4 regions of the Nonomuraea mangrovi genome follow, and region 1 is predicted to be linked to each of the others. Evidence: riboswitches for the same ligand, from Rfam matches in the RefSeq annotation. Region 1 holds a riboswitch; each other region holds the start of a gene.
What was found. Region 1 has a riboswitch for cyclic di-AMP ahead of ACFSKW_RS23365 (CHAP domain-containing protein). Riboswitches for the same ligand answer to the same signal wherever they lie in the genome.
Positions count from the first base shown of each region.

Region 2: it holds a riboswitch for cyclic di-AMP, as region 1 does, so the genes downstream of both, ACFSKW_RS30450 (hypothetical protein) here and ACFSKW_RS23365 (CHAP domain-containing protein) in region 1, are expected to answer to the same signal.
Region 3: it holds a riboswitch for cyclic di-AMP, as region 1 does, so the genes downstream of both, ACFSKW_RS31475 (C40 family peptidase) here and ACFSKW_RS23365 (CHAP domain-containing protein) in region 1, are expected to answer to the same signal.
Region 4: it holds a riboswitch for cyclic di-AMP, as region 1 does, so the genes downstream of both, ACFSKW_RS14025 (coiled-coil domain-containing protein) here and ACFSKW_RS23365 (CHAP domain-containing protein) in region 1, are expected to answer to the same signal.

Region 1 covers NZ_JBHUFV010000033.1:1,068,949-1,076,631, forward strand. Annotated here, with positions in the region: gene ACFSKW_RS23350 (trypsin-like peptidase domain-containing protein) at 1-656, shown strand, start outside; gene ACFSKW_RS23355 (hypothetical protein) at 918-1,298, shown strand; gene ACFSKW_RS23360 (DMT family transporter) at 2,206-3,204, shown strand; gene ACFSKW_RS23365 (CHAP domain-containing protein) at 3,751-4,458, opposite strand; cyclic di-AMP (ydaO/yuaA leader) riboswitch at 4,474-4,608, opposite strand; gene ACFSKW_RS23370 (tetratricopeptide repeat protein) at 4,739-5,179, shown strand; gene ACFSKW_RS23375 (Gfo/Idh/MocA family protein) at 5,160-6,119, opposite strand; gene ACFSKW_RS23380 (aldo/keto reductase) at 6,211-7,035, opposite strand; gene ACFSKW_RS23385 (hypothetical protein) at 7,105-7,683, shown strand, end outside.
Region 2 covers NZ_JBHUFV010000047.1:84,003-91,685, reverse strand. Annotated here, with positions in the region: gene ACFSKW_RS30470 (roadblock/LC7 domain-containing protein) at 77-451, shown strand; gene ACFSKW_RS30465 (hypothetical protein) at 453-1,259, shown strand; gene ACFSKW_RS30460 (roadblock/LC7 domain-containing protein) at 1,289-1,660, shown strand; gene ACFSKW_RS30455 (hypothetical protein) at 1,684-2,055, shown strand; cyclic di-AMP (ydaO/yuaA leader) riboswitch at 2,373-2,507, shown strand; gene ACFSKW_RS30450 (hypothetical protein) at 2,663-3,511, shown strand; gene ACFSKW_RS30445 (alpha/beta fold hydrolase) at 3,553-4,425, shown strand; gene ACFSKW_RS30440 (hypothetical protein) at 4,382-5,140, opposite strand; gene ACFSKW_RS30435 (winged helix-turn-helix transcriptional regulator) at 5,235-5,594, opposite strand; gene ACFSKW_RS30430 (NAD(P)-dependent oxidoreductase) at 5,649-6,251, shown strand; gene ACFSKW_RS30425 (DUF4032 domain-containing protein) at 6,245-7,450, opposite strand; gene ACFSKW_RS30420 (DUF885 domain-containing protein) at 7,473-7,683, shown strand, end outside.
Region 3 covers NZ_JBHUFV010000047.1:282,685-290,367, forward strand. Annotated here, with positions in the region: gene ACFSKW_RS31465 (branched-chain amino acid aminotransferase) at 1-755, opposite strand, end outside; gene ACFSKW_RS31470 (3-isopropylmalate dehydrogenase) at 964-2,016, opposite strand; cyclic di-AMP (ydaO/yuaA leader) riboswitch at 2,117-2,261, shown strand; gene ACFSKW_RS31475 (C40 family peptidase) at 2,430-2,918, shown strand; gene ACFSKW_RS31480 (hypothetical protein) at 3,219-3,341, opposite strand; gene serA (phosphoglycerate dehydrogenase) at 3,781-5,370, opposite strand; gene ACFSKW_RS31490 (hypothetical protein) at 5,598-6,455, shown strand; gene ACFSKW_RS31495 (MFS transporter) at 6,498-7,683, shown strand, end outside.
Region 4 covers NZ_JBHUFV010000021.1:111,438-119,120, reverse strand. Annotated here, with positions in the region: gene ACFSKW_RS14045 (AI-2E family transporter) at 1-871, opposite strand, end outside; gene ACFSKW_RS14040 (50S ribosomal protein bL37) at 1,034-1,111, opposite strand; gene ACFSKW_RS14035 (DeoR/GlpR family DNA-binding transcription regulator) at 1,247-2,026, shown strand; gene galT (galactose-1-phosphate uridylyltransferase) at 2,023-3,084, shown strand; cyclic di-AMP (ydaO/yuaA leader) riboswitch at 3,152-3,292, shown strand; gene ACFSKW_RS14025 (coiled-coil domain-containing protein) at 3,296-4,249, shown strand; gene ACFSKW_RS14020 (cytochrome P450 family protein) at 4,326-5,561, shown strand; gene ACFSKW_RS14015 (DinB family protein) at 5,697-6,203, shown strand; gene ACFSKW_RS14010 (M50 family metallopeptidase) at 6,206-7,504, opposite strand; gene ACFSKW_RS14005 (response regulator transcription factor) at 7,645-7,683, shown strand, end outside.

The DNA of each region.
Region 1 (7,683 bases):
CGCTGGCCTGGCGTGACAAGAGGACCACTCGGCTCTCCCTTGCCGATCCTGGTGCAGAGGGTGCGGCCACCGCGCCGCCCCTGACGGACTTCGCCCTGGACTGGTCCGAAGCGCATGCCGGCGCGCCACAGGCATACCTGGTGCTGGAACCCCTGCTGATGAGCGTGCGGCTGAGGAAGACCGCCGCCGCGGAGCGCATCAGCTCCTGTGCGCTGGCCTGGCTGGAAGGGCATCACTCGATGCCGGAGGCAGGCCTCGTGCTTCGCGGCCTGCTGACGAAGGCGAAGCTCGACTACGAGCAGCGGACCGACGCGCTGGCCTACGCCTCGGACTGGCTCGCCCGCCACGGTATGGCCGTGCAGGCTGCTCCGGTCTGGCAGGGACTGGTGGGCCGTTCGGCGCAGGGAATCGACGACGCGCTCGCGTGGCTGGTGGCATTCGGTTCGGCAGAGGCGGCCGGCTACGTCCTGACCGCTTTGCTGGAGCGCGTGGATCTCACCGAGGAACAGTCGCTGCTCACCGACACCTACGCGGCGATCTGGCTGGGCATTCACCCTGACAGCCGGGGTGCATCCCCCATCCGTAAGGCTCTCCAACGACGGCCGGGCGCGCCGCTGTCAGGAAGGAGAGCGGGGATCGCCCAGGAGAACGGCTGAGCGGGCTCCTACGAAGCGCCACGGGCAGATGGTCGGCGACGTCGAGCGGAATGTCGCCGAGGGGGATGAGCGACGCCCCACGGCGCCGCTTGCGGCGTGTGCCTGGACCGGGAGATCCATGGCGCGGCCTGCGGGTTCGAGGGGAGCGCGGCAGGCCGAGCGCCTGCGGGTGGACACGGTTCGCGTCTCGGGTCCAACACTTTGCCTGATCGGGAAGCACATAACGGCTGTCCGGCGGGTACAGGCGGGTAAACGACCGACATGAAGCGCGACAAGCCGGGCAAAGAGGATGTTTCGCCCGCGCTGTGCGACTGGTGCGGCGCGGTGATCTCAGCGGGGGCAGAGCTGTACAGCATGGCGCTCGACTCCTCCGTGATCCACGCCAGCAATCCCAGGTTCGACGGCAGACGTTTCCTGACCGCCTGTACCCATGAGCACCTGGCCGCCCTCGACGAGCACTACCGCCGCAGACCCTTCGTCGACGAAGAGCTGTGGGCGGGGAAGATCGCCAGAGCGATGGACAGCACGGCCGAGCCGCTGACCCTCGCGGATCTGGTCGACGCCACCGGCTTGAGCCGGGAGCAGGTCGAGCGATCCATGGCATGGCTCGAAGCCCAGATCCATCGGCTGCGCCATCGATGACGCCCCGCCTGCCGCCGCGGCAGGCAGGTCACCACCGCACCGGCACTTCGGTCAGTTCGCCGCTCAGGACGTTGTTCCCTCAGCTCCTCCACCCCCGCAGTCGCCGTAGCGGGGAAACGGGCAGTGAGCTGGGAGAAGAGCACCTGCAGCTCGATCCGCGCCAGGGCGCTCCGATGCAGTGGCGCGGGCCGTGGCCGAATGTGCGGCGCGGTGCGGTCCGGGCCGGGCCCTCGGACACCGTCGCGTCGTGGCTGGCCGCGCCGGTGTCCAGGAGCACCGGTTCTCCCCCGCGTACGCGTACGCCTTCGATGTCGAGGTCGGTGCGGGCGTAGCGGGGGATGCCGCTGCCCTGGCCGCGCGCGCAGGCTCTCCTCCACGGCTGGGTCGATGAGGGAGGGGTCGGCGACGAGCGCCTGCCGTCGGTTGGGGTCGGCAGGCAGCCACAGCGCCCATCCGCGACCTCGTCCACGGCCTCACGGCGGCCTCCCGCGAGGTCGCCGAGCGAAACCTGGCCGAACGCATCCCGCCGGGCCCATGGCGTTCGTGGGCGTCGCGCCTGCTACACACCCCCACCCTGGAAGCGGTCATCGCCTGGCTCGACGCGGGCAGGCCCGACCTGGCCGACCCCGCCGATTCAGCCGCGCGGATCGGCGAGGCCGTCCACGGCGTGATCGCCGCCGCACAGGGCGTGAGCCCGGACGAGTGAGCCGAGGCCCGGCGTGGCGTCCGCCGTGCGGCTTGGCGTGGTGCCCGCCGTGCGGTTTGGCGTGGCATGCGCCGTGCGGTTTGGGATGGCGTCCGCCGTGCGGTTTGGCGTGGTCCGCCGTGCGACTCGGCGTGGCCCCCCGCCGCAGGGGGGCGGCCATCCGCTGACCCGGGTAGCGGAAGAGGGGAAGGAGGGGAGCGCATGGGAGGTCTCACCCGGCGGGAACAGTCCGTGGGTTCCGCCGCCGGCACGGTGGCCGGCCTCATCTGGGGCCTGGCCTTCCTGATACCGGTGCTGCTGCCCGGCTGGAGCCCGGTGGCCGTGACGGTCGGCAGGTACCTGGCCTACGGCCTGGTCTCCCTGGTGCTCTTCGCCTTCGGCGGGCGTGTTCTGTGGCGCCTGCTGCGGCGGCACTGGCGGGTGGCCCTGGCGTTCGCGCTGACGGGCAACGTCCTGTACTACCTGCTGCTCGTCGTCGGCATCGAGCTGGTCGGCGCGCCGGTCACCGACATCGTGATCGGCTGCATCCCCGTCACCGTGGCACTGCTCGGCAACGCGCTGTCGGGGGCCTACCGGTGGCGCTCGCTCGTCATGCCGGTGACGCTCGTGGCGATCGGCCTGACCGTGGTGAACGCGCTGGAGCTGGGTGGGGCCGCCCCCACCGAGGACCGGCCGCTCGGGCTGAAGGTGCTCGGCCTGCTGGCCGCCGTGGGCGCCGTCCTCCTGTGGACCTGGTACGGGCTGGCCAACGCGCGCTTCCTGAGCCGCCACCCCGAGGTGCCGGGCGGGGGCTGGTCCACGGTGATCGGCCTCGGCACGGGGGTCGTCACGCTGGCCGGCCTTCCTGTGGCCGCGCTGTCGGGCGAACTGTCGCCCGTTTCCGGCCCGTCCGGGGAGAGTCCGGACCTGGCCGCGTTCGTCGTCGCCGTGCTCGTGCTGGGTGTCGTGGTGTCATGGGCGGCCACGGGCCTGTGGAACGTCGCCTCGGCCCGGCTGTCGCCCACGGCCGCGGGCATGCTCATCAACGTCGAGACCGTGGCCGGGTTCGCCTACGTCTACGCGGCACGCGGCACATGGCCGCCGCTCGGCCAGGTCGTCGGGTTCGCCCTGATCCTCATCGGCGTGCTCAGGGTCGTCCGGCTGCCCACCACAGGGGGAAGACCGGCTGAGACCCGGTTCGGCCGCGCCGTTTTCCTCTGACGCGATGTCCTCTGGCGTGACGTTCCTCTGGCTCGACGGTCCTTTGACTCGACGCTCGTGAGCGCCGGGACGCCTGGATCGGCGACGCGGTGGCCGCGACGGACGCGGCGCGCCGCTGGACCGCATCGAAAGGGGTTCGACGGAGGGGGGACCTGGCCGGAGACGCCGGTCAGGGGCAGCCGGAGACGGGAGGGGAAGGTGTCCTGGACCCACCGCGACCGGACGCGTGTCGTCGGGGGGAAGGCCGTGGGAGGACACGGCACGTGCGGTTCGTGCCGTCGGGGGGAGGGCCGGGGAAGGACACGACACGTGCGGTCCGTGCCGTCGAGGGGAGGCCGGGGGAGGACACGTGTGGTCGGAAGAAGGTGGGGGAGGGGGCCGGCCGCTGGAAAGCGGGAGAGCCAAGGCGCCCTGCGTGGCGAGGCCCTGACGGCGGCCGCCCCGGGTCCCGTGGTGGGCCCCCGTTACCAGGAGACGTGCCCGATGAGTCGTGGTTCGATCATCGGGCCGACCTGGCAACAGGGCCGGGGGAGTGCGGCGGAATCGTCAGCCCGAGTAGGTGGGGTAGCCGTAGCCGACGACCTGCGACGTGGGACGGACGCGCTGCTCGACGACGCCGTTGCCGGTGTTGCCCTCGATCGTGGAGATCGTGCCGTCGCCGTTGCCCTTCTCGACGAAACCGACGTGGTTGATGTCGTCGAGGCTCTTGCTGCCGCTCCAGGAGAAGAAGACGACCGCTCCGGGCTTGGGGGTCTGGCCCCAGCGCTTGTTGGCCTTGAACCACTTGGCGTGAGTTACGGTGTAGGCGTCCCAGCCGACCTGCGGACGGGCGCCGGTCTGCTCGCCGACCCAGGAGACGAACATCGCGCACCACGCGGCGTTGGCGTAGGCGGTGACGCTGCCGCCGTCCCTGGCGACGGTCTCCCTGGCGCGCTGCGAGTTGACGTACCAGTTCTGGAACTTGGTGCCGCCGCCCGCGGCGTTCTCCTTGATACCGATCTGCTTCTTGGCCTCGGCCAGAACCGCGGCAGCGCTCGGCATGGCCTTCGTCTGAGCCTTGCCGGCGGCGCTGACCCTGGCCGCGTCCTCCTTGGGCGCGCCTGCGAGGGCGGCTACCCGGGGGCTGTCGGCAAGCGGGAGCTTGTCGGCCTGCGCGATCTGGGTGGGTACGAGCGCGCCGGCGATGACGACTGCGCCCAGCGCGGCATGCGCGTAGTTGAGCTTGGGGGCACGGCTACGGCTGTGCTTTGCCATGTGAAGGGGAACTCCTTGCTAGCTTCCTGCCGCTTACCGGGTTAGCTGACGGGTTCGGACGCGAAGCTGCCCTACGGCACGATGTGCCGATTCACCCCAGAGAGATTGGGTCCCCGGTTCCGCGTGGTGCGGATTCAGCGGTCACAGGTGAACCTGTGATGATTGCAATGTCTGGCAATGTCCGGATTGCCCGGTATATGCCTTGAGTGAGCCTAAGGTAATACATGAGGCAAGTAGCTTACAAATTGATAAAGGTCCGTCGATCATCTACGGTCAGGACATGTCGCCACAGGACCTGTTCAACAGGGGGCTGCGGGAAGACGGACACCGTCCGGACGAAGCCCGGCGATGGTATCTCCTGGCGATCGAATCGGGTCATCCCGCGGCCGCCCAGCGGGCGGCCTTCAACCTGGCGCTGATCGAGGACGAGAGCGGCCATCTCGACGAGGCTCGCCACTGGTACGGCAGGGCCGCCACACCCAGGGCGCAGTTCAACCTCGGCGTCCTGGAGGACTGCTGCGGCAACACCGAGGTCGCGCGCCGGTGGTACACCAAGGCTGTCGAATCGGGCCACCCGGAAGCGGCCCCGCGCGCCATGTTCAACCTGGGCCTGCTCGAGGACAGGGAGGGCAGGCCGGAGCGGGCCCGCGCCCACTTCCTCATGGCCGCGGGGTCGGGGCACGAGGAGGCCGCCGCCCGCGCTAGCGAGCGCCTAGCCTGATCCGCGCGTCCTCCAGCATCCGCATCATCGCCAGACTCTCCTCCAACGGCATGATCGCGCTCTCCGTCCTGCCCTCGGCCAGTGCCAGCCGTACCTCGCGCACCTCTTCGGCGTAGCCGTTCATGGCCGGGTCAAGAACGAGTTCCTCGGGCTCGACGCCGGGCCCTGAGAGCAGGATCCGCTGCGGCGCCCAGAACGGCGCGGCGATGTCGGCCCGCAGCTCCGTCCCGACCACGGTCGCGGTGTTGGCCAGCGGGCTGAGCAGGGACGTGTCGAGCAGCGCCCGCGCCCCGCCCTCGTAGGTCAGCAGCGCCCCCACCTCGGCGTCGACGCCCGAGGGGCCGAGCGATCCTGTGAGATGCGTCTCAGCCGGCTCGCCGAGCAGCAGCTGCGCCAGCCCGAACGGGTAGATCCCCAGGTCCAGCAGGACTCCGCCGCCCAGCGCGGGATCCCACAGCCGATGCCGCTCCTCGTACGGCATGACGAACCCGAACGACGCCTGCACCGAGCGCAGCGCCCCGAACCGCTCCTCGGTCAGCAGCCCTCTGATCAGCGGGTTGAAGCGCATCCACATCGCTTCCATGAGGAACACGCCGGCCTGCCTGGCCAGGTCCACCATCCGCTCGGCGTCGGCCAGGCTCGCCGTGAGAGGTTTCTCACACAGCACGGCCTTGCCCGCCGCGATGGCCGCCTCGGCCACCTCCAGGTGCTGGGCGTGCGGGGTTGCCACGTAGACCACGTCCACCGCCGGGTCCTGGCACAGCTGCGCGTAGGAGCCGTAGGCCGACTCGGCCCCCAGCGTCGCCGCCAGCTCGGCGGCCCTGCCCTGGTCGCGGGAGCCCACGGCGGCGACCCGCATGCCGGGCTCCGCGGCGATGACCGCGCCGACCGTCCTGGCGATCCCGCCCGTGGCCGCGATTCCCCAACCCAAGTCACGCATGAGAGTCCTCTCTATCGGTGATCGATCTTCCCATCACCCCGGACACGCGTACGGCCCGCGCCCGGGGCGCAGGCCGTGGCCGACGGGCGGGTCAGCCCATCCAGTCGAAGGTGGCGGGGTCGGGACCGAGGCGCGTGCCCCTGTTCAGCGCGCCGATCGCCGCCATGTCCTCGGCGTCGAGGGTGAAGTCGAACACGTCGATGTTCTCCCTGATCCGCGAGGGGGTGACCGACTTGGGGATCACCACGTTGCCGAGCTGGATGTGCCAGCGCAGCACGATCTGGGCTGGCGACTTGCCGTGCTTGTGGCCCAGCGTGGCCAGCGCGGGGTCGTCGAGCAGCCCCCTGCCCTGGCCGAGCGGGCTCCACGCCTCTGTCAGGATGCCGTTGGCCTCGTGAAAGGCGCGCAGCTCCGCCTGAGGGAAGTGGGGGTGCAGCTCGATCTGGTTGATCGAGGGGACGATCTCCGTCTCGTTCATGAGCCGCTCGAGGGTCTCGATCGTGAAGTTCGAGACGCCGATCGCCCTGACCCTGCCCGCCCTGTAGAGCCGCTCCAGCGACTGCCACGCCTCGACGTACTTGTCCTGGGAAGGGACGGGCCAGTGGATGAGATACAGGTCGAGGTAGTCGAGGCCGAGCTTCGACAGGCTCGTCTCGAAGGCGGCCTCGGCCCTGTCGTGCTCGTTGTTCCACAGCTTGGTGGCGATGAACAGTTTCTCGCGAGGCACGCTCGAGCCGGCGATCGCGCGGCCGACGCCCTCCTCGTTGTAGTACAGCTTGGCCGTGTCGACGCTGGTGTAGCCGGCCTCGATCGCGGCTGACACGGCCCGTTCCGCCTCGTCGTCGGGCACCTGCCAGACGCCGAAGCCGAGTTGCGGTATCTGAACGCCGTCTGTGTTGAGCAGCAGCGAGTTCATGTTCATGCCTCCATTGTTCACTCCGCGTTAGCTGGCGCTTCGAGTGGGCGTCCTACCGTTGCGCGTGTCGTGAACGAACAGGAATCCGTGGCCTGGGTGGAGTCGCCACTACAGATGCTCTGCGCCGTCGAGGCCCACCACGCCGGGCTGCTGGGAGACCGGACGCTGGTGGTGCCACGCGCCGGGCTGCGCCCGCTCGCGGCCACCAGGCGTGAGCTGGTCACGCTCGACCTGCCAGAGGGGCTCGAGCTCGCCAAGCCCAGCGAGCGCATGCCACGCAGGCTCAACGCCGTCGGCGACGCCTTCTCCGGAAGGGTCCAACTGCGCTGGGTCATGATCCGTCCGGGCCGCGTCGTGATCGTCGACGACGGTCTCGCCACGATCAGGCTGCTCGAACTGCTGTCGGCCCGCCCTGTCAAGCCGCTGCTGCGGGCGCGCGCCACCCCGAGCACGTGGCGGAACACGCTCGGCCACCTGGCCGCCCGCAGGCTGCGCGCCACCGCCCGCAGGGGCGCGCTCTCCGTCTTCACCGCCCTTCCCGTGGAGGGCGAACTGGCCGCGGCCGTCGGGCAGGCGGGCGTGGAGCTGGCCCGCCACGACTTCGGCTGGCTGCGCAGTCAGCCGATGAGCACGCCCGGCCCCTCCGAG
Region 2 (7,683 bases), on a different contig from region 1:
GTGATCTCGCCCTTTTTCGGGGCGGCACGTGCTCCTCCTACGCTGTCCCGGTCAGCGCGATGGTGAGGGAGGGTTCGTGCTGGGACTCGATGACTGCCTGGCCGAGGTCATGGCCATACCCGGCGCCCTCGACGCGATGGTGGTCGACCACATCAGCGGCATGGCGGTGGCCGCGAGCGGAAGCGAGGGCCTCGACGTCGAACGGTCGGCGGCGGCGCTGAGCGAGGCGCTGCGCCACACGACGGACGGGCTCGCCCAGAGCTCCCCGGATGGAACGATCCGCGTCGACGAGATGCTCGTCACCACTGACAAGGGCCACCACCTGGTGCGCCACCTGGTGTCGCCGTTCGAGGGGCCGCTGGTCCTCTACGTGCGGCTGGACAAGGAGCGAGCCAACCTCGCCCTTGCCCGCTACCGACTGCAGGCCATCTCAGGACAGTTGACCAAGTGACATGCCGGTACTGGACACGCTGCTCGCCGGGCTGGCGAGGCAACGCTCGACGGGCGCCCTGCGGGTGGGGCGGGCGGGCACGATCTTCATGGACGCCGGACGGGTCACCTACATGGAGTGCGCGGACACACCGAGGGCCGAGGACGTGCTGATCGCCAGCGGCAGGGTCTCGGCTCCCGCGCTGCGCAGGGCCCAGCGAGAGGGCGGCGGCGCGCGCCTGGTCGAGGACGGCATGGTCACCAAGGGCGAGCTGCAGCACTGCGTGCTCGGCGCGGTGCTCGACGCGGCCTACTTCCTGTTGCCCGTCACCGGGACCAGGCCCAAGTTCCGGCCGGGGGAGCGGCACTGGCTGGGCTCCCACTGGTACTTCGAGGTCGAGGAGATCGTCCGCGAGTGCGGGCGGAGGAGGGCTCAGTTGACGGGGATCTGGCCGTCGGCCGACGTGGACACAGCGCCCGTGGCGCCGGTCAGGCGGCTGCCCGGCCATCGCGTCGTGCTGAACGACCTGCAGTGGGAGATCCTCGTCCACGCCGACCGCGCGGCCACCCCACTGGAACTGGCGATGAAGCTCGGCAGACCCGGTTACGCGACGCTGCTGGCCGTACGCCGCCTTGCCGCGGCGGGGCTGCTCGCACGTTCGGAGGGCATGCCGCCGCCGCTGCCCAGGCGGCTCGGCCGGGACGAGGAGTCGCGGCCGCGGCCCGACCCCGACGCTCCTGCCCTGCCACTCGGGCCCGTGGTGACCGCGGACCCGACCGACATCAACCTGCTGATCCGGCTGAAGAAGGCGCTGGAGGAGCTGTCGTGAGGTTCCCCTCACTCAGAAGGAGGCCACCGGTGGAGCTGCGGGACGAGGTGCTGAGAGAGATGGTGCTCCTGCGTGAACGCACTCCCGACGTCAGCGGGAGCATCGCCTGCAGCGTGGACGGGCTGACCATCGCCAGCGACCTGACGGGCGGCAACGTCGAGCAGACGGCGGCGCTCTCGGCGGCCCTCCTCGCGCTCAGCAAGCGCATGGCCATCCTGGCAGGCAAGGGCGCCCTGGAGGAAACCCTCATCTCGGGCACCGCGGGCTTCGCCGCCTTCTACGCGGCCGGCCCCACGATCGTCCTCACAGTCCTGGCCGACCCTGGCACCAACCTGGGGCTGCTGCGGCTGGAGGGTCGCAAGACGGCGGCGAGTGTTGCCGCCATCGCATCGCGAAAGTGACTCACATCCACACGGAGGAATGCATGGCGAGCATGGACGTCTCCCTCAAGGAGATGATGGCGATCGACGGCGCTCTCGGCGCCGTCGTGGTCGACTACGGCAGCGGCATGGCCCTGGGCGCCCTGGGCGGCTCCAAGGACCTGGACCTGCAGGTGGCCGCCGCGGGCAACACCGAGGTCGTCAAGGCCAAGATGCGCACGATGGACTCCCTCGGCCTCAAGGACACCATCGAGGACATTCTCATCACGCTGACCGGCCAGTACCACATCATCAGGCCGATGACCGGCAGGGGCGGCAAGGGACTGTTCCTTTACCTCGCGCTGGACCGCGGCAGGGCGAACCTGGCGATGGCGCGGCACCAGCTGCGCTCGATCGAGGAGAAGCTCGAGGTCTGACGGACCGCGCCCCGTGTCCGCGGCGCGGCGGACACGGGGCGTGCCGTACGGCCTGGGCCGCGCCCCTCGCGCCGTGCCGAATCCGGCGTTCGACCATGACTCTTCCATGATTTTTGACTTCTGATCGATTTACCATGCCGGACCCCGTGAAACCCGTTGTTTCGCAGGGGTTTTCGTGTCTTCTGGGCCTGTCGATTCGTGACGATAAAAGGTAGATCTTCTTTCCGATTCATGGCTTTGCTTTTGCCTTTGGGGTGGTTTGCGCCTAGAGTCCATTGCGTTACCGACCGGTGACGTGCCCTTCACAAGGAAGAGCAGGCTGGTCGGCGCCGAATCCCGCGAACGCGGGAACCGGGGACCCATCTCTTTGGGGTGAATCCGGCCCAGTGCCGGTAGGGCATCTCCACGCCCGAACCCGTCAGCTAACCCGGTAGGCGAGATGGAGAGGACCACACTCGTGTACTACCACCCCCCAAACTGAGCGGCGCTTTCCCCCGCTTCTTCGCGCTCTCCTTTGCGTAGCGACTGTTAGGCCCATGCCCGGCTACGCCTTTGCCTGATCTTCATTCGAGCGCGGATTGCCCATTCCCTCGCACAAAGGACTTTCATGACCCGCCGCTTTGGCATGCGCGTTTCCGCCCTGCTCGTCACCACCGCCCTCGCCGTAGGCACCGGTGCCGCCGCCGCTCTCGCCGAGCCCTCCGGGCCCGACATCAGCCAGGTCACCCAGCAGCGGACCCTCCTCCAGGGGTCCACCACCGCCTCCTACTACTGGGACGACGCCTCCGGCCGCGCCGGTGACACCGGCCTGCCCGCCAGTGGCATTCCGATGCGCAAGGGTCTGATCGCCAGCCCGAGCTGGCCCCTCATGACCGAGGGCTACGTCGTCTACAAGGGCAAGAAGGCCCCCTTCTTCGTCGGCGACCGCGGTCCCGGCAACCCCTCGAACAACGGCATCATGCTCGACCTCGACGCCAAGACCTTCGCCGAGCTCACCGGCGGCAGGTTCAACTCCGACACGCTGGGCGTGGACGGCATCGGCGGCGAGGGGCACATCAAGATCCAGTACGTCATCACCAAGTGGGGCAACGGCGTGGGCAAGAAGAACCACCCCGTCGCCTTCTCCACCGGTGCGTGGAGCCGTAAGGACAGGAACCCGGCCAAGCCGCCGGTCGACCTCCTCGCCCTCGCCAAGGCGAAGAAGGCCGAGGAGGCCAAGAAGGCCGAGGCCAAGCGGATCGCCGCGGTGAAGGCCGAGGAAGAGGCGCAGGGCGGCGCGTCCGTCCAGCCCGCCTCGTTCGACACGGGCGCCGCCACCACCACCGCCGCCCGTACCGAGACCACGGACGAGAACGGCCACACCGGTACCGCTCTCGCCCTCATCGGCGGTCTGGCGATCGTCGGTGGCGTCGGCTACCTGGGCCGCGGCCACCTGCGCAAGGTCGTCTCCCGCTAGGCCCTTGCCGCCACGCGAAACAGAATGGGATTCTGTTTCGCATGACGCTCAAGGCGCATGCCAACGGTATCGAGATCGCCTACGACACCTTCGGCACCCCCCGTGACAGGCCCCTCCTGCTGATCATGGGACTCGGATCCCAGCTGGTCCACTGGGACGACGAGTTCTGCGAACTGCTCGCCGGGAGGGGCCACCACGTCGTCAGGTACGACAACCGCGACGTGGGGCTCTCCACCCATTTCTCCGAGGAGGGCGTGCCCGACCTCACCCCGGGCGCGGCGGCGCCCTACCTGCTGAGCGACATGGCCGACGACGCGGCCGGCCTGATGGACGCCCTCGGCTGGCCCGCGGCCCACGTGCTGGGCGTCTCGATGGGCGGCATGATCGCTCAGGCGCTCGCCATCGCGCATCCCGGCAGGGTGCTCACGCTCACCTCCATCATGTCGACCCCCAGCCCCGACGCGGGGCCGCCCACCCCCGAGGCGACGGCCGCGCTGTTCTCCGCTCCCGCTCCCGACCGGCAGGCCGCGATCGAGCGGGCCCTGGAGGTCTGGACCGTGATCGGCTCACCCGGTTACGAGCTCGACCGCGAGCGGATCGCGAAGCTCGCGGGCCTGGCCTACGACCGCGACTACGATCCCGCGGGGACCACCAGGCAGCTGGCCGCCATCCTGGCCTCGGGCGACCGTACCGAGGGGTTGGGCCGCCTGCGGATGCCCGCCCTGGTGGTCCACGGCGAGGCCGACGTGCTGGTGCAGGTCTCCGGCGGCAGGGCCACGGCCGCCGCGATCCCCGGCGCGCGGCTGATGACCTTCCCCGGCATGGGCCACGATCTGCCCCGCCCGCTGTGGGAGCAGATCATGGACGCCGTCACAGATCTTCAAGAGCGCTCTTCAGTCGCCGCAGCAGACTGAGGTCGGCCGGCTCGTGCCGCACCTCGGTGCCGGGGGGCTTGGCGACGCGCTTGGGCAGCCCTCGCTCGCGACGGGGCTTCACCAGCAGGTCGGCCGCCGCCAGCTCCCGTACGGCGAGCAGCACGGTGTACGCCGTCGTGTCCAGCCGCCTGGCGAGCTGGAGCGGCGTCGCGCTGCCGTCGGCGTGGACCAGGACCTCCCACTGGCGGTCGGTGAGCGTGACGCGCTCGCCCGGCAGGCGGGGGACGGGCACCACGGGCGCGGCGTCGAGCTCGTCCGAGGGCCAGACGTCGTCCAGCTCCGTGCTCCTGCGCCCGCACTCGGCGATGAGCTCGTCGACCTCGAAGTGCCAGTGCGGGCCCAGCCAGTGGCGCTCGCTCGGCTGGAACTTGGGCCTGGTGTTGTCGATCCCGAACAGCACGAGCGCGGCGTCGAGCACGACCCTGCGCAGATGCTCGGCCAGCTCCTCGCGCGTCAGCAGGCCCTCGCCGAACAGCGGCTCACCGCCCTCGCGGCGCGCCACGGCCCTGTCCAGGTCGGCGGGGGTCACCCGGCCGCCGCCGGTGAGCAGCTCCTCGATGCCAGGCGTCTCGGCGCTCTCCATGTAGGTCACCTTGCCCTCGAGCAGGTAGACCACGCCCGCCCTGCCCACGCGCAGGGCGCCGGACGAGCACACTCCCGCCAGCCCGGCGAGGAGGCTCTCCAGCGGACGCACCGAGCCAGGCTATGAAGGCTCGAGCCGGACCGGAAGAGACCGGTGATGGATATCTTCATCCCGGGCGGAGAAAAGCTGCCCCGGGTAGGAGAGATCACCGTGCGTGGTCGGCGGCCTCCCTGCTGCTGAGAATCCTGCCGATGTTGCTCTCCGCCCACCGGGCGACCGCGGCGACCGGCTGGTGCAGCGAGTGGCCCAGATCGGTGAGCGTGTACTCCACCTTGGGCGGCACCTCGGCGTAGACCTTCCTGGTCAGCAGTCCGTCGTACTCCATGGCGCGCAGCGTCTGGGTCAGCACCTTCGGGGTCACGCCGCCGATGCGGTCGCGCAACTCCGTGAAACGCATCGAGCCCTTGGCGAGGCTCAACAGCACGAGCACCGACCATTTGTCGCCGATGCGGTCGAGAACCAGCCGGGTCGGGCAGTTCGCGTCGAAGGCATCGCCAGTATCCATGAGGTACCTATAGCACGATGAAGTAACCAGTATCAAATGGATACTATTGAGGGCATGAAGATCCTACTTTTCGGCGCGACCGGCATGATCGGTCAGCGCATCGCCGCTGAGCTGGGCGATCGCGGTCACGAGGTCACCGGCGTGAGCAGGTCGGGCCCGGTCAAGGGCGACGTCACACAGACCGGAGAACTCGCCAAGGGGTATGACGTGGTGATCTCCGCGATCGCGCCGCCACGCGACGGCTCGGAGCCCGAGGCGCCCTTCCTCGCCGCCACCAGGGCCCTGATCGACGGCGTCCGCGAGGCGGGCGTCAGGCGGCTGATCACCGTCGGCGGCGCGGGCGGCCTCGAGGTGGCGCCCGGCCTCGACCTCGTCGACACCCCCGACTTCCCGGAGATCTACAAGAAGGAGTCGCTCTCCCAGCGGGCGGCTCTCGCGCTCTACCGGGAGGTCGCCGACCTCGACTGGACCTACGTCGCCCCCGCCGCGGTGATCGAGCCGGGCGAGCGGACCGGCTCCTTCCGCGTCGGCGGCGACCAACTGCTCACCGACGAGCAGGGCAACAGCTCCATCAGCGCCGAGGACTACGCCGTCGCCATCGCCGACGAAGTGGAGAAGGCCGAGCACGTGCGGCGCAGGTTCACCGTCGGCTACTGAGGATCGTCGGGCAGCAGCGCCTTCTCGTCGGGCTTGTGCACCAGGACGGTGTCGACATAGGAACGGACGGCGGCCGGGAGCCCCACATCGCTCCCGGCCTTCTCCGACAGGAACCAGCGGTGGTCGAGCACCTCGTGGAAGAGCTGCGCGGGCTCCAGCTTGCGCCGCAGCGCGTCCGGGATGGCCTCTATCGTCGGCTGGAAGACCTCGGCCAGCCACCGGTGCGCCACGATCGCCTCGTCCTCGTGCCGCAGGCCTTTGGCCACGCGGAAGCCGTCGAGGTCGTTCAGCAGCCGTCGCGCCTGGTTCTCCTCGGTGTCGAGGCCGGTCAGGCGCAGCAGCCTGCGCTGGTGGTGCCCCGCGTCCACGACCTTGGGCCGCACGATCAGCCGCCCGGTGCCGACCTTGCGGCGCACCATCATCTCGGCCACGTCGAAGCCGAGCAGGTTGAGGCGGCGGATGCGGTTCTCCACCTTGTGCCAGTCGACCTCCTCGATGATCTCGTCCTGGGTGATCTCCTCCCAGAGCCGGTGATAGCGCGCCGTGATCTGCTCGGCGGTGTCGTACGGGTCGATCGAGGGATGCAGCAGCCCTCCGGCCTCCAGGTCGAGCATCTCGCCGAACAGGTTGGTGTAGGCGACCTCGATGTCCTGCAGCCGCTGACCATCGCTGATCATCGGGTGCATCTCGCCCGTCTCCGCGTCGACCAGGTAGGCGGCGAAGGCACCGGCGTCCCTGCGGAACAGCGTGTTCGACAGCGAGCAGTCGCCCCAGTAGAAGCCGTTCAGGTGCAGCCGCACCAGAAGGACGGCCAGCGCGTCCAGCAGACGGGTGAGCGTGTCGGGGCGCAGCGTCCCCGACATGACGGCGCGGTAGGGGAGCGAGAACTGCAGGTGCCTGGTGATGAGCGCCGAGTCGAGCCCCTCCTCCCTTCCCGTCACGTACGCCACGGGCTCCACGGAAGGCGCGTCGAGCCTGGCCAGATCCCACAGCAGCTTGTACTCCCGCTTGGCGTACCGCTCGCTGATCTCCTTGATCGCGTACACCTTCCCGCCGAGCCTGGCGAAGCGCACGACGTGACGCGAGATACCGCGTGGCAGGTCCACCAGGTGACGGGCCGGCCACTCTTCGAGAGGGAGCTCCCACGGGAGCCTGATGAGGTCGGGGTCGCCGAGGGCGCCGGTGATCTGTAGCGGCATTTGACCAGGATATGGTGCGGACGTGGATGAGTTTCTGACCTGGTACTTCTCACGCAACCCTATCTCCGCCACCCTTCTCGGCGCCGACGGCCACGACAGGACGCTCGGCGACTACACCGCGGAGGGCCTGCTCGCCTACGAGCGCGAGCAGGTCGCATGGCTGGAACGACTCGAGACGTGGGAGACCCCCACGCTCGACGACGAGATCGACCGCGACCTGGCCGTCTCCCACC
Region 3 (7,683 bases), on a different contig from region 1:
CCGAAGACGAAGAACAGGTTCATCCCGCCCATCTCCTCGACGTACCTGTGCTCGTTGGAGTCGAGCCAGACCACCTGGTCGCACCCGTTAGCGACAGCCTCGCGCTGGGCGACGAAGGCGCCGGCGTAGTTGCCGCCGCACTTGGCCGCGCCGGTCCCGCCGGGGGCGGCGCGGGTGTACTCGGTGGACAGCCACACCGACACCGGCTGCACGCCGCCGCTGAAGTAGGAGGCGGCGGGCGAGGCGATGACCATGTACTTGTAGGTCTTGGACGGGTAGTTGACGCCCAGCCCGACCTGGGTCGCGATGATGAAGGGCCGCAGGTAGAGGCTGTGTCCCTCGGTGGTGGGGACCCACTCGCGGTCGGTCTGGACGAGCAGGTCCAGGGACTCGACGAAGGTGTCCTCGGGCAGTTCGGGCATGGCCATCCGGACGCAGGAGGCGTTGAAGCGGGCGGCGTTCGCGTACGGCCTGAACGTGGCGATCGACCCGTTGGTCTGGCGGTAGGCCTTGAGTCCCTCGAACAGCTCCTGCGCGTAGTGGAAGACCGAGGTCGCGGGGTCGAGGACGAGCGGCCCGTACGGCATGAGCCGCGCGTCGTGCCAGCCCCTGCCCTCGGTGTAGTCGATCGAGATCATGTGATCGGTGAAGGTCTGCCCGAACCCCGGGCTCGCCAGTACCTGCTCACGCTCCGCCGCAGTGCGAGCGTGGTCGGAGAGCTGCACATCGAAGCTGAGCTTCTGAGCGGTGGTCATGACGGAAATCCTTCTCTTTTCGCGAGATTTGCCCTGAGTCCATTTTGCGATGAACCGGGTAACGGGAACTTACAGCAAACGCCTGGCGATCTCGCGAGCCGCCAGGCGCTCAATGTGGTATCCAGGCGGCTACGCGCTCGCCGGATCCAGGACAGTATGGACCCGGCCGAAGGGCGCCAGGCCGCCTGTGGTGCTGAGTGGCAGGCGGTCAGGCGCCGCCGGCTACTCGTGCGGTGATGTCGTCACCGATCTCGTGCGTCGTACGGCCGGCCCATCCCGCCAGGCGTTCCACGATGTCGTCGGCGACGGCCTGCTCGACGCGGGCCGCCTCCTCGGTCAGGCCGAGGTGGTCGAGCATCATGGCGACGGACAGGATGGTGGCGGTCGGGTCGGCCTTGCCCTGGCCCGCGATGTCGGGCGCGCTGCCGTGGACCGGCTCGAACATGCTGGGCGCGGTCCTGTCGGGGTTGATGTTGCCGCTGGCGGCCAGGCCGATGCCGCCGGCGATGGCGGCGCCGATGTCGGTGATGATGTCGCCGAACAGGTTGTCGGTGACGATCACGTCGAAGCGCTCCGGCTGGTTGACGAAGAACATCGAGGCGGCGTCGACGTGCTGGTACTCGGTGGTGACGTCGGGGAAGTCCGCGGCGACCCGGTTGAGGGTGCGCATCCAGAGGTCGCCCGCGTAGGCGAGCACGTTGGTCTTGTGGACCAGCGTGAGCTTCTTGCGGGGACGCTCGGCGGCCTTGGCGAAGGCGTAGCGGATCACACGCTCGACGCCGAAGGCGGTGTTGAGGGAGTCCTGGGTGGCGACCTCGTGCGGGGTGCCGCGACGCAGGACGCCGCCGGCGCCGGCGTAGAGGCTCTCCGTGCCCTCGCGGACGACGATCATGTCGATGTCCTCGGGGCGGGTGTCGGCCAGCGGGGTCTCCACGCCGGGGAAGAGCTTCACCGGGCGCAGGTTGACGTAGTGGTCGAGCTCGAAGCGGAGTCGGAGCAGCAGGTCGCGCTCGAGGATCCCTGGCGGGACGCTCGGGTCGCCGATCGCGCCGAGCAGGATGGCGTCGTAGCCGCGCAGTTCCTGCAGGGTTTCGTCGGTGAGGGTCTCACCGGTGGCGTTGTAACGGGTGGCACCCAGATCGTAGTGAGTGGTGTCGATCTTGGCGCCGACCGCCTCCAGGACCTTGAGCCCTTCGGCGACGACCTCGGTGCCGATCCCGTCACCGGGAATGACGGCCAGACGAATGTTGCGCGACTCCATGGCCGGTACCTTACCGGGTCGTCTCGGCTGTCGAACACCGCATCTCATTTTCCGGACACGGCGTTTTGTCGGGTTTGCGGTCTTTTGACCCTTTCGTTAGAGTCCCTGCCAGCCTAATCCGCTGCGACGTTCGCACGGAGCCGGGGACCCATTCCCCCTTGGGGCGAATCGGCACCCCCATGCCGTAGGGCGGCTTCCACGCCCGAGCCCGTCAGCTAACCCGGTCGGCCCCGTGGAAGGACATTCCCCTGTCTCGCATCGTCACGGCCGCCGTCCTCGGTGGCCTCCTCGCCGCAGGATCAGCCGCCGCCGCCTCCCCCGCGTCGGCCACCCCCATCCAGGTCGAGACCCTGAAGAGCCAGTCGGTCCAACCTGACGACACCAAGCCCGTACAGGGCGACCCCGCTCGCACGATGACCATCACCGGAGCGGACATCAAGAAGGCCCAGCTCAAGCAGATACCCAAGCCCGCATGGCAGATCGCACTGAAGTTCGCGATGTCCAAACGGGGCACCCCGTACGTCTGGGGCGGCACCAGCCCGAGCGGCTACGACTGCTCGGGACTGATGCTGAGGGCCTACGAGAAGGCGGGGATCGAGCTTCCCCGCGTGGCACGCGACCAGTACCAGGCATTCGACAAGAAGATCAAGTGGGAGAACCTGAAGCCCGGCGACCTGGTCTTCTTCAGCAACCTCGGGCACGTCGGGATGATCTCCAAGGACGGCTACATGGTGCACGCGCCGCGCAGCGGCGACGTGGTGAAGGAGGAGAAGCTCAGCCCGTGGCGCCGCCAGGCGTTCGTCGGCGCGGTACGGCCTGACCCGAAGGGCGTGGCGCAGTCCCGGCGACTGGTCGAGGTGAAGACCGAGGCGGCCCCCATGTCGCTGCGGGCCACCTTCTAGGCCCGGGCCGCCGAACTCGCGGGAGGTTCCAGCACTCCGGCCCCACGACTGGCACGGAGACACGAGGACTCCCTGGCGCTGTCGCATGACGGAGAACACCGTCAGCGGCCGCGAAAGACGTGAAGATCCGAAGGCTCCCGGAGACACCCCGTTCCGCGGAGCCTTCCGGAGGTTCAGGCGCGCGCATGAGCCCGGGAATCACAGGAGACGGTCGTCTCCTGTGATTCCCGGGCTCATGCGGTTCGAAGGCGAGTGGGTTCACCCCGGTGGAGCAGGGGGAACTCCACCGGGTGGCCCCGTTCAGCGGGGGGAGGGGGAGCCGCCGTTGTCCCTGCGGTCCAGCGCGGTCTGGACGGCCTCCGCCGCCTCCTCATCGTGATCTTCGGCGCGGTTCCATGGATACATGTCGTACACGTGACTCATCTCTTTTCGCGGACGCGAGTGGATCGGACGTCGGATCCCGGTCGCGAATCCGACCGGGCCTGGTCTCGTGCGGTCCGGATCACGGACCGGACGGAGGGGGCTTAAGGCCGACACGACGCCGCTCACCGCGACGGGTGGCCGACCTGCCCTAACAGGCCCCGTCGCGGCTGGTAAGAATGACGAGTACCCAGCGCATCCATTCCAAAGTACCTGGCACGGCCCCGGCTGTCTCGTAGGACGTCCGAATATCTCACTATTTGAGACGCCGTTGCGGTGGCGCGCGAGCGCTCCCGAGGAGCGTCCCCTGGACGGAGGGCGGCCGGTGGCCACGGAGGCGCGTGGCACGGCGTGCCGTACGGCGCAGGGAACCGGGAGATGACGGCAAGAAGAACGCCCTCCCGCGCCACAGGGCGGGAGGGCGTCGTGACGCGAGCGGCCGTCAGTCGGTGAGGTCCACCGAGCGCCCGCTGTCGGCGCCGATCTCGCCCACGATCTGGTCCACCACGTCGGCGGGGATCGCCGAGTCGACGGTCAGCGCGATCAGCGCCTTGCCGCCCTTGACGTCCCGCGCCACCTGCATGGAGGCGATGTTGATGCCCTTCTCGCCCAGCAGGTGACCCACGACGCCGACGATGCCCGGCCGGTCGGTGTAGGTGAAGAAGGCCAGATGGTCGGTCGGCTCGATCTCCATCTCGTAGCCGTTGACCTCGACGATCTTGGTGACCTGGCGCGGCCCCGAGAGCGTGCCCGACACCGAGACGGTCCGGCCGTCGGCCAGCACGCCGCGGACGCCGACGACGTTGCGCCAGTCGGGGCTCTCCGAGCTGGTGACCAGCTCGACGGTCAGCCCGCGCTCCTTGGCCAGCAGCGGCGCGTTCACGTAGGTCACCGCGTCCTCGATGACGTCGGTGAAGACGCCCTTGAGCGCGGCCAGCTCCAGCACCCGCACGTCCTGCGAGGCGATCTCGCCGCGCACCTCGATGTCGAGCTTGGTGGCGGTCTCACCGGCGAGCGCGGTGAACACGCGGCCCAGCTTCTCGGCGAGCGGCAGGCCGGGCTTGACTTCCTCGGCGACCACGCCGCCCTGGACGTTGACCGCGTCGGGAACGAACTCGCCGGCGAGGGCGAGCTTGACGCTGCGCGCGACCTGCGTGCCCGCCTTCTCCTGCGCCTCGTGCGTGGAGGCGCCGAGGTGCGGGGTGGCGACGACCTGGTCCAGCTCGAACAGCGGGCTGTCGGTGCAGGGCTCCTTGGCGAACACGTCGAGGCCCGCGCCCGCCACGCGGCCCTCCTTGATCGCGGAGTACAGCGCGGCCTCGTCGACGATGCCGCCGCGGGCCACGTTGATGATCCGCACCGACGGCTTGACCTCGTGCAGTTCCTTGTCGCCGATGAGGCCGATGGTCTCCTTCGACTTCGGCAGGTGCACGGTCAGGAAGTCGGCCGTCCTGATGACCTCGTCGAGGCCGGCCAGCCTGACGCCCATGGCCGCGGCGCGGGCCGGAGGCAGGTAGGGGTCGTAGGCGATCAGCTCGACACCGAACGGCTGCAGCCGCTGCGCGACGAGCTGGCCGATCTTGCCGAGACCGAGGATGCCGACGATCTTCTCGTCGAGCTCGACGCCGGTGTACTTGGACCGCTTCCACTCACCGTTCTTGAGCGCGGCGTGAGCCTGCGCGGTGTTGCGCGCGCTGGCCAGGATGAGCGCGATCGTCTGTTCTGCGGCACTGGTGATGTTGGAGGTGGGCGCGTTCACGACCATGACCCCGGCCTTCGTCGCCGCCTCGACGTCGACGTTGTCGAGGCCGACACCGGCCCGGGCGACGACGCGCAGCTTGGGCGCCGCGGCGATGGCCTCGGCGTCCACCTGGGTGGCGGAGCGGACGATGAGCGCGTCCACGTCGGCGAGCGCGGGTAGGAACTGCGAGCGGTCGGCGCCGTCGGTGTGACGGACTTCGAAGTCTGCGCCGAGCACGGCGAGACCCGCTTCCGACAGCTCCTCTGCGACCAGAACGACGGGCTTGTTCACTGGTGGATCCTTAGGGTCATGCGACGGGCTGAGGGACACGTCAGCGGGCCCCTCGGATCCTTCTGAGTCTATCGGGGCTTGTGAACGCATTCACGAGGGTCTCAGGATCTGGGCGCGCTACCCAGGCGCTGAGCAACTCATCCCAACCGCAGCCAACTTTGTCTTGATCGGGAGATTTCTTCGCTATTAGCCTGATAAGCCGTGGGCTACTACCTATCGTTCACCATATGAGCATCGGGAACCCCGCTCTCGCCGACGTGCTCGTCCAGCACGGCAGTCCGCACCTGCTGCTGGCCGCACTCGCCGATGGGGGAATCCTGGTCGCCGTGCGCCCTGACCGCTCCGTCGTCCTGGGCACGACCCAGGTCGGCGACCGGGTCCTGCTCGGCTACACCGGGCCGGACACCTACGCACGGCACCGGGGTGGCCATTCGTTGTCGGCCTGCGACGCCGACACCATCCTCGACATCCAGCGTGTCACCGGCGTGCGGGAGATCGTGATCGACGCCGCAGGCCCCGCCGCGGCAGCCGTACCGATCGAGGATCTCCAGCGCTTCCTGCTGTCGACGCGGACGGGACCGCAGCCGGTGCTGTCCGGGGCGATGCCCACGGCGTACGCGACGGGCGCCATGGCCGCGGTCTCGCGCGGCGGCTCGGTGCTGCAGAGCGCGCCGCCCGTACAGGTCGCCCCCGCGCCGCAGTCGTGGATCCCCGCACCGCGCCCCCACCTGTCGGGGCCGATGCAGCAGGTGGATCCCGGCTACCGCCGCTGCACCCACCCCATCCTGCCCGCGCTGCGGGGCGCGATCGCCCTGCTGCTCGTCGACTACCCGCTGGTCCACCACGTGTGGATCTCCGAGGCGCGCACGGCGTCGGGCGCTCCCGGGATCATGCTGCACGTCAAGGTCCACATGTCGGCCGCCGAGGACGTCGTACGCGACCTGCACCGCGGGGTGCGCGCGAAGCTGCCCCAACTGGCGGCCAGCGAGGCGCCGATCCTGATGGCGCGGGTGGCGGACGCGCGCAGCGAGCGCAGGATGGTGGAGTTGGGCGCGCATGTGGTGTGCGCCGACGTCACGGACTGATTGGGCCTACCGACCAAGAGCTCGCTCGGTTTGAATGAGCCCGTGATCGTCTCCACCCGGGTGCGGCTCGGTTACGGCGTGGGCTCCTTCTGCACGGCCACCTTCGGCGCCGTGCCGGGGCTGCTCCTGCTGTTCTACATGACCAACTTCCTCGCCGTGCCCGCGTGGCTCGCGGGGCTGGTCGTGGCCGCGCCCAAGGTGTGGGACCTGGTCGTGAACCCGCTGGTGGGCCGGTGGTCCGACCGGACGGTGTCCCGGATGGGCCCGCGCAGGCCCTGGATGCTGGCGGGCGCCTGCACGCTGCCGCCGGCCTTCGCCGCGCTGTTCGCCGGCCCCCCGCTCACCGGCACACCCGCCGCGATCTACGTCGCGGCGGTGTTCCTGATCGCCGCCACCGCGTACGCGCTGTTCGAGGTGCCGTACAAGGCGATGCCCGCCGAGATGACCGGCGACTACCACGAGCGGACCGCGTTGCTGCAGTGGCGGATGGTCTTCATCGGCGCGGCCACCGTGGTCAGCGGCATCGTCGCCCCGGCGATCGTCAACAGCCAGGGCGACGGAGGCACCCTGGCCAGCTACCGGCTGATGGGCCTGACCGTCGCGTTCGTGATGCTGGCCGCCATGCTCGGCTCCTTCTTCGGCACGGCCCGCGCCCCCATGACCGGCGCCCCCGAACCCGACGGCGGCTCGCTGTGGTCACAGTTCGCCGTCGTGCGCGGCAACCCCTCGTACGTGTGGCTGCTGGCGCTGAGCTGCACGCAGTTCCTGGCCGTCGGGGTGATGCTGGCGGCGGGACCGTACTTCGCCACGTACGTTCTCGGCGACCCCAAGGCCACCAGCACGCTCTTCGCCGCGCTGATCGGGCCGATCCTGCTCACGATGCCGCTGTGGGTCAAGCTGTCCAAGCGCTACGACAAGCGCGGGGCGATGCTCATCGCCGGCCTGATCTTCGCCGGCGGTACGGCGGCGGCCACCGCCACACCGCTGTTCGGCGGCCTGTTCGCGCACCTCATGCTGCTGGTCGTGGGCATCGGGTTCGCGGGCGCCCAGCTCCTGCAGTTCTCGATGCTGGCCGACGTGATCGCCTTCGACGCCGCCACGACCGGCAAGCGGAGGGCGGGGGTCTTCACCGGGTTGTGGACGGCGATCGAGAGCGCCGTGAGCGCGTGCGGCGCGTTGATCTTCGGCGGGGTGCTGACCTTGGGGGGATTCGTGTCATCTGATCCGG
Region 4 (7,683 bases), on a different contig from region 1:
TCACGGTGGTCGACAGGCCCGCCGACTCCCCCGCGTACTTCGGCTGGATCACCGACTGGATGACGAAGTTGAGCACGCTGTAGACGACGATCACCCACACCATGGTGACCCAGCCCGAGTCCAGCAGGGCCAGCAGGGCGGGCGGGACGAGCCCGAGGATGAAGCCGATGTTGGGGATGTAGTTGGTGATGAAGGCCAGCAGCCCCCACAGCAGCGGCAGCGGCACGCCGAGCAGCCACAGCGCACCCGCGTCGAGCACGGCCACGACAAGGCCGAAGATGCTGGAGACCACGAGATAGCGGCAGGTGCTCCTGGTGAAGTCGGTCAGCGCGCGCACCAGGTCGGGCCTGGTTCCCTCCAGCTTGCGGACGGCCGTCTGGGTGGGCCCCGCGTCCAGGCTCATGCCGTACACCAGCAGGAGGATCAGCACGAAGGCGGACACGACGCCGAGCAGACTGGACAGGAAGCCCTGCACGAGCGGCACGAGCTTGCTGGGGTCCAGCGCCTTGACCGCGGCGCTGATCTGGTCAGGGGTGATGCCGAAGGTGCCGAGCCACCGCGTGACCCCCGCGGCCATCGCGTTGTACTCGTCGGTGTAGGTGGGCAGCAGGCCGGCCAGCTGTGCGATCGAGACGACAAGCGAGCTCACGAACGCCAGCAGGACCAGCAGGACGACCAGCAGCGGCACGGTCATCAGCACCCATGGGGGCGCGCCGCGCCGCTTCAGCCATGAACGCAGCGGGCTGACCGCGATCGTCAGCGTGAGGGCAAGGAAGGCGGGGCCCACGATCGCGCTGACGCTCCTGAGACCCGCGAGCACGATCATCGCGGCCGCGAGGCCGATGAGGATCCGCAGTCCACGCGACATCATGCGTCACACTATGGCGACCGCCGCCGGTGGAAGCCGGTAACCGCGCCGGTCACCGTGACGCGCAGGCCTCCGACGGCCTGTCACACCGTTTCGCGTCCGGGCCTTTCGCGGGGCCCGCAGGAGGGATGAACATCGGGTACGAGCAGTACCCGATGTCCTACCTCAGCGAGCGTTGGGGCGCTTGCCGTGGTTGGCCGCCTTCTTCTTGCGGGCCTTGGTCTTGCGTGCGCGCTTGGCCATGATTTACCTCCTCACGTGATGATCCCAACCTCTCGCGAACGCGTCTCTCGCGACAAGGGCTTTGCCGGATCCCACTCCCCATGTTTCAACATAGATGTGTCATAATTTGGTGGAATCTGTTGGAAGGAGGGGTACGTGCTCGCACCACAGCGACAGCAGGCGATCCTGGAGCGCGTCCGCCGCAGCGGCGGAGTCCGGGTGGCCGACCTCGTGCGCGAGCTCGGCGTCTCCGACATGACCATACGCAGGGATCTGGAGGCGCTCGCCGAGCGAGGCCTGCTGGAGAAGGTCCACGGCGGCGCCACGATCAACGGCCCAGGCTCCACCGAGGAGCCCGGCTTCGCCGCCAAGTCGATGCGCCAGCAGCCGGAGAAGGACGCGATCGCCCGCAGGGCCGCCACGCTCGTCCGTCCCGGCACGGCCGTCGCCCTGTCGGCGGGCACGACCACATGGACGCTGGCCCACCACCTGGTCGATGTGCCGGACCTGACCGTCATCACCAACTCCATCCCCGTGGCCGACGTCTTCCACCGCAGCCCGCGCGCCGACCGCACGGTCGTGCTGACCGGCGGCGTCCGCACGCCCTCCGACGCCCTCGTCGGGCCCGTCGCCGTCGCGGCGATCAGGCGGTTGCACGTGGACACGCTCTTCCTCGGCGTGCACGGCATGAGCACGAGAGCGGGGTTCACCACCCCGAACCTGCTGGAGTCGGAGACCGACAGGGAGCTGGTGGCCTCCGCCCACCGCCTGGTGGTCCCCGCAGACCACACCAAGTGGGGCACGGTCGGCATCAGCACGATCGCGGAACTGTCGGAGGCCGACGTCGTCATCAGCGACGCGAACCTGCCGGAGGAGGCCCGCGCGGAGCTGGCCGAGCGGGCGGGAGAACTGATCATCGCGGAGGAAACGAAGTGAAGCGCACCATCGCGCACATGGCCGACGGCCGGGAGCTGATCTACTTCGATCGGCGCGACGACGCCGACAGGAGCGCGATCGACGAGCGCGAGCTGCCGCCCAGGCCGGTCGCCTCCGAGCTGCGCTACGACCCGCTCACCGAGGAGTGGGTGGCGATGGCGGGCCACCGGCAGACCCGTACCTTCCTGCCTCCGGCCAACGAGTGCCCGCTGTGCCCGACCAGGCCCGGGATGCCGACCGAGATCCCCGCGCCGGACTACGACGTGGTCGTCTTCGAGAACAGGTTCCCCAGCTTCTCCACCAACCTGGGCTCCTACACCGATCCAGGCGGCCTGAGCGAGGTGCGCCCTGGCGTCGGGCGCTGCGAGGTGGTCTGCTTCACCTCCGACCACGACTCCTCCTTCTCCGCCCTCTCCGACGAGCAGGTGGAGCTGGTCATGGAGGCATGGGCCGACCGCACGGCCGAGCTGTCGGCGATCCCCGGTGTGGAGCAGGTGTTCTGCTTCGAGAACAGGGGCGCCGAGATCGGCATCACGCTGGCCCACCCCCACGGCCAGATCTACGCCTACCCGTACGTGACCCCGCGCACCCGCCGGCACCTGGCGGCCGCGGCGGGCCGGCCGAACCTGTTCGCCGACGTGCTCGCCGCGGAGCGCGCGGGCGAGCGTGTGGTCGCCGGCAACGAGCTGTGGACCGCGTTCGTGCCGGCCGCCGCCCGCTACCCGTTCGAGGTCCACCTCTACCCGCACCGCCAGGTGCCCGACCTGGCCGCCCTCACCCAGGAGGAGCGCGCCGCCTTCGGTCCCGTCTACACCCGTGTGCTGAGAGCGCTCGACGGCCTGTTCGGCGTGGTCATGCCGTACGTCGCCGCCTGGCATCAGGCCCCCGTGCGGCGGGGTCGTGACCTGGCCTATCTCCACATGGAGCTGTTCAGCATCCGCAGAGCCCCGGAGAAGCTGAAGTACCTCGCGGGCTCGGAGTCGGCGATGGGGGCGTTCGTCAACGACGTGCTGCCGGAGGAGGCCGCGCGGCTTCTGCGCGCTCAGGTAGATCACTGATTTGGTGTCCGATTTAGGTCGCATTACCGCTGGTTTACTACTAACATCCCTTTTCGTCGGCTTTCACAGCCGTTACATGCCTAATCCCGGGCGCGTCGCCCGGGAGCCGGGGACCCACCAAGAACCTGGGGTGAATCCACGTCTGTGGTAGGGCCGCATCTCCCGCCCGAACCCGTCAGCTAACCCGGCCGGCAGACGGAGAGGATCGTTCGTGGCGTCCCCCACGTCTCGTTTCGCATGCGGTGCTCTTGCCGCGCTGTCCCTCATCATCGGTTCCGCGACGGCGGCCTCGGCTGCCCCCAAGCCGTCCGAGCCCACGTTGCGCGCCGAGTTGAAGGAGCTCAATACCAAGGTCGACAAGCTCATCGAGCGCTACAACGCCAAGCGGGTCTCGCTCGCCGAGGCCCGGAAGGCCGCCAAGACGGCGAAGAAGCGGCTGGCGACGGCCGAGCAGACGCTGGCCAAGGCCGAAGCCGAGGCCTCCAAGATCACCGAGATGCGCTACCAGGCCAGCACCCCCGACCTGCCGATGCTGCTCTACACCCCCGACCTCAACACCGCCGCGCTGCTCGAGCAGATGAGCGCCGAGCAGGATGCCGTGGTCAAGAGCGTCGCCGCGGCCCGCGACACCAAGAAGCAGGCCGCCACCGACGCGATCGCGCTCGCCGACCGGATCAAGACGGAGGCCGACCAGGTCGCCGACGACCGGAAGGAGGCCGAGGGCATGATCAAGAACATCGAGAAGAAGCTGCAGGGCCTCGTGCCGACGGGGCCGGGGCGCAAGAGCGACGGAAGCTGGGCGCCCGAGCTGCCCACGGGCTCGGAGAACATCACGCCGCGGACCAGGCTCATGCGCGACACGATCAAGAAGTCGTTCGCGCTGCCGTTCGAGGTGGGCTGCTACCGGTCGGGCGGCAGCGGAGAGCATCCGCTCGGGCGCGCCTGCGACTTCATGATGAGCTCGGGCGGCGCCACTCCGACGGCCGCCAACAGGACGCTCGGCGACCAGGTCGCCGCGTGGGCGATGAAGAACCAGAGCCGCCTGGGCATCAAGTACGTGATCTGGCGGCAGCGCATCAACAGCGGCAGCGGCTGGCGGGCGATGTCCGACCGAGGCAGCATCACCGCCAACCACTACGACCACGTGCACATCTCGATGAACTGATCCTTGCAGGGGGTCGGCGGCGAGCGTACGTTTGACTCGATGACCAGATTCATCCTTCCGGTCACGAGAGGCGCTCATGAAGACCGTCAACCTGATGGACCCCGGCCTGCTGACCGATCCCTACAGGGGTTTCGCCCAGCTCAGGGAGGAGGCGCCCGTCCTCCGCGCCTCCTTCCCCGGGCAGGACACCCCGATCTGGCTGGTCACCCGGTACGACGACGTCAAGTCCGTGCTGAGCGACCACCGCTTCGTCAACGACCCCGGCAACGTGCCCGGCGCCGAGGTCACCGACATGCGGGAGAAGCTGACACAGGCCAGAGGCGTCCCGCCCGAATACGCCCGCTACCTCACCGACGGGATCCTCGATCTCGACGGCGACGACCACCTCAGGCTGCGCAGGCTGGTCTCGCGCGCCTTCACCGCCAGGCGGGTGACGGAACTGCGGCCCAGGGTGGAGGAGATCAGCGCCGAGCTCCTCGACGCGCTGCCGACCGACCGCGTGGTCGACCTCGTCGAGGAGTACGCCTACCCGCTTCCCATCACCGTCATCTGCGAGCTCGTCGGCATCCCTGAGGCCGACCGCGCCCAGTGGAGGGTCTGGGGCGCTCGCATGACGACGATGGAGCCCGGCGCCCTCGCCGAGCCGCTCGTCGGCGTCGTCGAGTACATCCGCGACCTCATCCCCCGTCGCCGCGCCGAGCCCGCCGACGACCTGCTCACCGGGCTGATCAGAGCCCACGACGAGGACGGCGACCGCTTCACCGACACCGAGCTGATCACCATGGTGCTCACGCTCGTCCTCGCGGGCCACGAGACCACCGCCCACCTGATCGGGAACGGCGCCGCCGCCCTGCTCACCCATCCCGACCAGCTCGCCAGACTCCGCGCGGAGCCGTCGCTGGTGCCGCGCGCCGTCCATGAGCTCATGCGCTGGTGCGGACCCGTCCACGGCACGCGCATGCGCTACGCCGCCGAGGACGTCGAGGTCGGCGGCACGGTGGTCAGGCGAGGCGAGCCCGTGATGGCGCTGATCGTCAGCGCGAACGGCGATCCGCGCAGGTTCGGCGACCCCGACAGGCTCGACATCGCCCGGGAGCCCGACAGCAGGCGCGAGGTCCACGTGGGCTTCGGACACGGCCTGCACTACTGCCTGGGAGCGGCCCTGGCCCGCCAGGAGGGCGAGGTGGCCTTCAGCGGGCTGCTGTCGCGCTTTCCACGCCTGCGTCTCGCCGTGGCTCCCGAGAAGCTGGAACGGCAGCCGCTCCCCATGTCGTGGCGCCTGGCGAGCCTCCCCGTGCTGCTGGACGGCTGACCGCGTTCCGCTTTCCGAGGAAGATCGCTACGACGGCCGGCGATCGAGCCGGTGGTGGAGCCGCGCGAGCATCCCATCCCCCACGCCGGCCGTCAGGGCGCGCCGTACTTGACGGCGGGTCCATAATCACACGTTATGACTGATACTCGGATGATCACCCCGTTCGTCGCGGGCGAGCGGGAGATGCTCGACGCCTGGCTCGACTGGCACCGTGAGACGCTCGCGATCAAATGCGCGGGCCTGACCGACGACCGACTGCGCGAGCGCTCGGCGGCGCCGTCCACGCTGTCGCTGCTCGGCCTGCTGCGCCACATGGCCGACGTGGAGCGCAGTTGGTTCCGCAGGCACCTGATGGGCGAGGACGTCCCGCGCCTGCACTCGACGCCCGACCGGCCCGACGACGCCTTCGACGACATCGCCACGATGACGGGTGAGCAGGCACTGGAGGCCTGGCGCGCCGAGATCGCCTACGCCAGGAAGGTGTCGGCGGGCCTCCCGCTCGACACGATCGGCAGGACGCTGCGCCACGGCAACGAGGTGTCACTGCGCTGGATCATGGTGCACATGATCGAGGAGTACGCCCGCCACAACGGTCACGCCGACCTGCTGCGCGAGCGGATCGACGGCGTGACGGGCGAGTGACCTCAGCCTGACAGCTTGATCGGGTTGACCAGGTCGGCGTAGACGAGCAGACCCGCCATGACGATCATCACCATGGCGAGCGCGTACGTCAGCGGCAGCACCTTGGCGATGTCGACGTAGCCGGGCTCGGGTCGCCGCATGACCCGGGCGTAGGCCCGCTTGAGCCCTTCCCACAGGCCGCCCGCGATGTGGCCGCCGTCGAGCGGCAGCAGCGGGATCAGGTTGAACATGCCGATCGCCAGGTTGAAGCCGGCCAGCAGGTTGACCAGCTCGAAGAGCTTGTCCTTGACCGGAAGGCCCGAGGCGGCGATCTCGCCGCCGATGCGCCCCGCGCCGACGACGCCGATGGGCCCGTTGGGGTCGCGCTCCTCGCCCGAGAAGGCGGCGTGCCACACGCCGACCATCCGCTGCGGCAGGTTGACCAGCGACTCGGCCACGTGGCCCGTCAGCGTGGCCATGTAGCCGATCACGGTGCCGAAGCTCTGCTGCTCGTAGATCCTGGTGGCCTGGACGCCGAGGAAGCCCTCGCCCTTGGTCTTGGCGGTGGGGTCGTCGATGGCCTCCCTGCCGATGAGCGTGACGTTGAGCGTCATCGGCCTGCCGTCGCGGATGATGCCGACCGTGACGGGGCCCGGGCCGTTCTTCCTGATCTTCTGGGTGGCCTCTTCCCAGTTGGCGACCTTGACGCCGTTGAAGGCGACGATCCTGTCGCCCGCCTTCATGCCCGCCTTGGCGGCGGGCGTCGGCTGGTCGCCTGCCGCGCAGACCGTGCGGGTCTGGCCGTGGGGGACGACGCAGGCGTTGGTGTCGGGCGAGACCACGGGCGACAGGCCCGGCAGTCCGATGCCGACGAGCAGGATCGTGAACAGCACGAAGGCCAGCACGAAGTTCATCAGCGGGCCGCCGAACATGATGATGACCTTCTGCCACCACTTCTTGCGGTAGAAGACACGGTCCTCGTCGCCGGGGCCGACCTCCTCCTGCGCGACGTCCCTCGCGGTGTCGATCAACCCCTGGAACGGCCCGGTCGAGGCTCTCCGCAGCTTGGTCGGATCGTCACCGGGACGGGGCGGCAGCATCCCGATCATCCGGATGTAGCCGCCGAACGGGATCCACTTGATCCCGTACTCGGTCTCGCCCCTCCGCCTCGACCACATGGTGCCGCCGAAGCCCACCATGTACTGCGTCACCCTGACGCCGAACAGCTTGGCGGGAACGAGGTGACCGATCTCGTGCAGCCCGATGGAGGCCATCAGGCCGAGCACGAAGATGACGATCCCCGCGATGTAGAGCCAGATCATCTACGCGCGCTCCATGGCTGAGGAGAAGGTCCGACAAGCCCAGAGTAGTCGAACAATCCGATGCTGAACGGCTTGCGCGTCCTTTGCGGAATCCGGAGACCGCGTTGACAGTACGCAGTCACACGATCACTCTAGGAGATGTGTCGCTTCGGATCCTGGTAGCCGAGCACCTCCCGCTG